DNA from 2 places in the Paenibacillus lentus genome. Region 1 is predicted to be linked to the other one. Evidence: riboswitches for the same ligand, from Rfam matches in the RefSeq annotation. Region 1 holds a riboswitch; the other holds the start of a gene.
The links. Region 1 has a riboswitch for cyclic di-AMP ahead of EIM92_RS04160 (C40 family peptidase). Riboswitches for the same ligand answer to the same signal wherever they lie in the genome.

Region 1 (3,147 bases):
TTCATTTGTTCCCAAGGCAGCCAGCTATAGATATCATAGGGGGAGTCGTAGCGCCAAGTACTGATTGCTTCCCCGTGGTGTTCTTCCATAGGAACGATGTGAAACTGAATATCTCGTTTATCCATCTTGCGCCTCCTTGTACAAATGGAAATGCCGTGCCATGGAACTTTTCCGGCTCGATCTTTTTACCATCACTGTAACGGGATTTTATTTTATTGTAAAGGCTCTATTGGTGCTGTTTTTTTTGGAGTTATGTGATTAGTGCCGGATGTTTATCGAATTATAATGAAAACGGTATTATTGCAAGGGAGGAAAATAGTGCTAAAGGCGTATAGATGCAACCTTATTCTTTTAAGTTTCGTTAATGGAGTAGAGGATGGTTTATCACAAAAAAAATGCGACGATTCTAGCAGGAATCGTCGCGGCGTATCAAAGAGGCAGTAAACATCAAATAAATAGCAATATTAGGATTGAGCGGCATGGGTAGAATAACCGTATTTGCTCAAAATCCGTTTCGCACCGACGTAACGCTTTTTGTAGTAGCTGTTACTTAGCTTATCTGTGCGAATTCCTTTGGAAGAAGAGGCATGGGCGAACTTTCCGTCACCGATATATATGCCCACATGAGATACCCCTTTGCCAGTCGTATTAAAAAATACGAGGTCTCCTTCTTTCAGCTGATTCTTTGCAACTGGTGTACCCTGCTTGTACTGGGCCGACGATACGCGAGGCAGCTTAACGCCCATCTTCTTGAAGACGTAACTTGTGAATCCGGAGCAATCGAAACCGCTTGCCGTCGTTCCTCCGAATTTGTAAGGCGTGCCATAGACTGCTTTAACTGTCTTGTTCAATGTTGTGTCCGAGTCCGCGTAAGCGTTTGCTGCTCCCATCGTAAAAAGAATGGCTAAGCTCGTCGCCGCTGCTGTCAATGTCTTTCTCAAGTTGTATTACTCCTTCCAAGGCCTGCGAGGTTAGCTTAAGGGTTCGGTTGAAGGTTCCCCTATCATCTCTTTTGAAGCGAGATCAATTCACCCATAAATGGTTCCCCCGCTTCCCGGGTGTTGGGAATTCGGCTTATCAGTTGTACGCACCCGTAACTTTTACAATAATGATTACAAGTTTGTTACTTATTCTTTGGTTAGTCTATCAAAAGCCGCCATCTATTGCAAGTTTAGCCATGTGAAAAGACACTGGTAAAGTTATCCGGTATATTTGAATATAAAAAAACCTGCAGGCGATTCTGGGAGGAATCTTTGCAGGTTTTTGGACGTATGTTATTCTACATCATCATGATCTTCACTATCTACAGCAACAGCTTCGTATTTGTCTGTGCTCAGGATGCGCTTGGCACCGACATAGCGTTTGACATAATAATCTTCACTCAATTTGCTGATAATTACACCTTTTTTGGTTGAAGCGTGGGCAAAGCTTTCACCATCAACCATTACACCAACATGGGATACTCCCTTGCCAGAAGTGTTGAAGAATACGAGGTCACCTGGTTTGAGTTCGTCCTTCTTCACGGCAGTTCCCATATTATATTGGGATCCCGATGTGCGGGGAAGCTTAATATCAAGACTCTTGAATACATAAGAGGTAAATCCGGAACAATCAAAGCCATCCGTTGTCGTACCGCCGGATACGTATTTCGTGCCGAGAGCCGACTGAATGGTAGTGTCCAGTTTGGAGTCTGCGAAAGCGCTCCCAGCTCCTAATGAGAATAGAATGGAAAAACTCACTGCTGCAACGGCCAACTTTTTCTTCAAAGAAGTTATGCTCCTTCCAATGCCTACGAGGTTAGCTTAAGGATTCGGTTTGAAGGTTCCCTATGATCCCTCTGAAGCGAGATCAATTCACCCAAAGTGGTTCCCCCGTTTCCCCGGTGAAGGGAATTCGGCTGTAATTTTAACACCATGTTTAACCTATTCGATATGCTGCCATACATCTTGTAAATGATGACAGAAATGATTACAAAACTGTTACTTAAAAAGTACTGTTGTTATTGTAACAAGGTAGGCAGCATTTGGCAATGGTTAATTTGCGAGAATTATATAGTAAGCATAGAATAAGGCCCCCGCAAAAGCGCGGAGGCCTTGTGGCTCTAGGGAGCCAAAGAAATGAAGAAAATTTAACTTTTTTGTTGCCATAAGCAATATTGCGAGGATATTTTCCATATTTTGAGAACACTACGAAAGAATGGGTAAGCTTGCTGTAGGATCAACGCTAGGAGACCGGTCATGATCCAGGATATCGTGCCGAATAGAATAAATACTATAGAACATGAAATTGCGAGAATGACGGAGATTCCTAAACCAGTTATAAGATGCTTCCAGCAAACGAGCAGGGATGGCCAGGGATTGTGTCTGAATAAATAGCCGAACTGCAGGAATAGCAAGCTTTGTCGAATAAACCAGCTGTAACCAAGCCAGCCAACGATATAAGCCGTAGTAATTAAGAAAGTAGGGATATGACTGCTTCCTTGGAGGAGGAGGGACAGAGGTGCGTATACTTTGGGCAGCAGCCACACGGTGGGAATCAGAATTAAGATAAGCTCCAGAAAATAGAATAGAGTCACAGGCTTCCAGAATTTCTGCATGCCTCGGAATAGAGGGAGGCCAGCCGCCCTTTCTTCCGCTGGAAGCAGTCCGTATAAGATGCCAGCGTGAATTAAAGGGGTCAATAGCAGTCGAAGCATGACCATGCCGGACAGGATCCATATGTAATGGTGAACTTCGGGAGTTTGCCAGAACCTGCTCTGTCCCTCGATTAGAAACAAAATTCGGCTTAATTCATGGGGTGGAGGATCTGGAAATCGGTGCAGAACTTGAATAACAGCTGTATTGACTAGGCGATATAGAAACACTCCCCACAGCAACTGATACAGAAAAAGAATGATGACGGAGGGGAACTGGCTTTTGACGCTGCTCCACCCATTGCGAATATAGGGCATGACATTCCCTCCTAAAAGTTTTGTGAGCGGTACTCCTTTGAATAAGCCTCGAGCAAAACTACTTCGTAAGCTTAAGCTAAGTTTTGTGAGCGGTACTCCTTTGAATAAGCCTCGAGCAAAACTACTTCGTAAGCTTAAGCTAAGTTTTGTGAGCGGTACTCCTCTGAATAAGCCTCGAGCAAAACTACTTCGTAAGC
Region 2 (3,147 bases), 880 kb from region 1:
GATTTGGATATGCCTCCAGACACCCAGCTTTTTCCTCAAGCGATAAATATGATCGTCAACCGTCCGCTCCACCGGAAACTCCATTGGCCACACCTGATCCAACAGTTGATCGCGCGTGAAAGCCCGCTCGCGATGATGATACAGAAATTGCAGCAGCGCAAACTCCTTCGCTAGCAGTTCAAGAGTCTCCACGCCCCATTTCACCTTATAGCCGGAAGGCTCGAATATCAGTCGTCCCATAATTACTCCTTCATCAAAAAATCCAGTATTAAGCTTATAATAAGCTATCCAGCTCCTGCTAATAAATAAAAACAATTCATTCAGAAAAATTGAAAGAAACAAAATCCCCTGAAGCGGGGCTGATGTTACCTAAGGCCACTCTTCAGGGGATAATCAATAACTTACTCATTATGGGATATTATTGCATAGCTGGCGTACGTTTTCTCTTCTGCGGAAGATCAGGCATCTCGTTAACGGAGACGACTTCATCCGTCTTCTTCTCTGGCTGCTTCCAATGCTGTTCATTGCCCGGAAGATCGTCGAACCAAGCCGCATCCTTAGGGCAATCAAGGATCATCAATTTACCGTAATCCCCGTCGCGGGACTGATGGTATTTCAAATACGCCTTACCATCCTCGATCGCCAAAATTTCAATTTTACCGGATGTATGGCTCATCGACAGTCTTACTCGCTTTCCTAAGCCGGAAGTTCTGGCTTTCGCTTCTTCAACAATACGATAGACCTCCTCCAGGGAAAGGACAAAATCCCGGTTCCCTGCAACCGGTCTGTTAACGAAGAAGTAATACGGCGTAACTCCTGCCCATGACAGTTTATCCAACAGCTCTCCGAGCACTACTGGATCATCATTAATGCCTTTTAACACCGGAGTCTGATTAACCACGATCGCTCCAGCCTCATGCAGAGCCTGGAATCCCCTTCTAGCTTCTGGGGTAATCTCGCGCGGGTGGTTAATGTGGGCCATGACGTAAATGCGCTGTTCCGGCGTGGAATAAGTGCGGATCACATCGAGCAGTTCCTCGTCCTCATAAATGCGCATCGGGTTAAATACGGGAATTTTCGAGCCGAGACGAATGATTTTTACGTGCTCGATTTCACGAAGTTGCGCAAGGATCCCCCGCAGCTTCTCCGTCGCAAGAATCAGGCTGTCTCCTCCAGTCAATAGAACGTTATTGATTTCAGGATGCTTGGCAATATAATCGATGCCCGGCTGCACATCGGACATAGCCTCCTTCACATCGTTACGGAACAAGCGTTTGCGGAAGCAATAACGGCAATAGGCCCCGCATACCTCGGACACGATAAGCAGAGCCGTGGTCTTGTATTTGTGCTGACAGCCCGGTACTACGTAGTTGGTATCCTCGTCGGAAGCATCCCAGCGACCGTACTCCTCAAGCTCCCCCTCATTCGGTATGACAAGCTTGCGAATAGGATCATGCGGGTCATTCCAGTCAATCAAGTTCAAATAATAATCATTTACCCGAAATACGAATTTCTCCGTAATCGGTTTCAAACGCTCCCGCTCCTCTTCGGGAATCATTGTTAGTCTGTCCAGATTAGTAATGTACCTTGTTTTCGTCTTCGTCATTGTACATTCGCTCCTTCCTAGTAATCAACAAAAAAGGCCCCCAGGCCGGGGGTCTTAGACACAGCTACGCCAGCAAGGGTCAGAAGACAAGAATAGACCCTAATAAAGGGTCTAAAGAGACGTGATAAATGATCTTATAACAGACCCATCTACTGCTGACGAGGTTAGCTGACGGACTCGGGTAAGATGGTACCCTACACCTCATGTGAATGAGTGATTCGCCCCAATGTAAAAACCTGGTTCCCCCGCTTTCTTGGCTCTTACCAAGAAACTAAGCGTGTGTTTATGATAAGGTTTGAGCGCAGGATTGTCAACCTTAGCCAATGCAGCTAGAGAGTAGACATAATTTTAAAAGTCGCAATAGTTGACGATTTTTAGTAGATATTGGTAATATATAAATGCCTTTGAAAGCGTTTGCGCAAAAAAAAGGGGGTGACAGACTGCAGCTATAATGACTATATCGATCCACCCAAGATTATTGGTGCCTCTTGTCATGACTAATCTTATTCACAACATGCAAGGAATGCTATTGCCTGTAGTTTTTTTAATTGCAGGATACCTTGCGCACAAATGCGCAAACGTTTTCTCAACAGGAGATGATTTTGTAGACTAGCGACCATCAGAGCTTATTATTAAGGAGGATGCAATCATTGAACTATAAAATTCACCAGGTAAAGAAATGGCCTTATGTTATATTGTGTATCACCTTCTTCTTCTCATTACTATCCGGTATGGCCGGCATGCCCTTCCAAGCTATAGCAGCTGCTGAAACCACTAGTAATAATACAGCAAGCGTCTATTATTACACACCGTACTATAATTGGAGCACCGTTAACATTCATCATAACGCAAGCGGCAGCTGGACAAGTGTTCCAGGAATAGCTATGGAACTGGCCTGTACGGACTGGGCTAGAGCAACGATAGATCTGGGCACATCTACAAGATTTGCAGCAGCTTTTAATGACGGATCGAGCTGGGATAATAACAATGGAAAAAATTACGATCTTAGTGCAGGCAGTGTTATGGTTGAGAACGGTGTTGTTTCCCTAGGAGATCCTTGTCAGGCAAGCAACGAAGATAACATTCCGCCAAATGTACCTACTGGGTTAAGCAAAGACAGCTTAACAAGTACGTCCGTAACCATAACATGGACAGCGCCAATGGATAATGATGGAAGAAGCGACTTAGCAGGTTATGATGTCTATCGTGATGAAATCCTTGTACAAACTGGTATTACAGCTACCACCTATAAGGATTCCGGTTTAAATCCTTCTACAAATTACAGTTATACTGTTGTAGCCAAAGACTTGGCGGGCAACAAATCAGCACCTTCTTTGGCGCTGGAAGTAACAACCCCGGCGGAGGACGCTGCTGGCAATCAAGCGCAAATATATTACTATACCAAGAATCGCTCCTGGAGTTCGGTAAATATCCACTACTCTCTGGATGGCTCGAAATGGACGACACCTCCCGGCGATTCCATGAGTGAAACCGCCTGTACGGATTGGGCCAAGAAAACCGTTGATCTAGGAACGGCTCAT

Region 2: linked by a shared signal. The riboswitch ahead of EIM92_RS07855 (KamA family radical SAM protein) and the one ahead of EIM92_RS04160 (C40 family peptidase) in region 1 are both predicted to bind cyclic di-AMP.

What each region holds. Positions count from the first base shown of each region.
Region 1 covers NZ_CP034248.1:904,099-907,245, reverse strand. The annotation lists gene EIM92_RS04170 (GNAT family N-acetyltransferase) at 1-125, opposite strand, end outside; gene EIM92_RS04165 (C40 family peptidase) at 465-941, opposite strand; cyclic di-AMP (ydaO/yuaA leader) riboswitch at 946-1,085, opposite strand; gene EIM92_RS04160 (C40 family peptidase) at 1,275-1,766, opposite strand; cyclic di-AMP (ydaO/yuaA leader) riboswitch at 1,772-1,909, opposite strand; gene EIM92_RS04155 (hypothetical protein) at 2,129-2,950, opposite strand.
Region 2 covers NZ_CP034248.1:1,788,773-1,791,919, reverse strand. The annotation lists gene EIM92_RS07860 (winged helix-turn-helix domain-containing protein) at 1-240, opposite strand, end outside; gene EIM92_RS07855 (KamA family radical SAM protein) at 419-1,606, opposite strand; cyclic di-AMP (ydaO/yuaA leader) riboswitch at 1,745-1,894, opposite strand; gene EIM92_RS07850 (carbohydrate binding domain-containing protein) at 2,257-3,147, shown strand, end outside.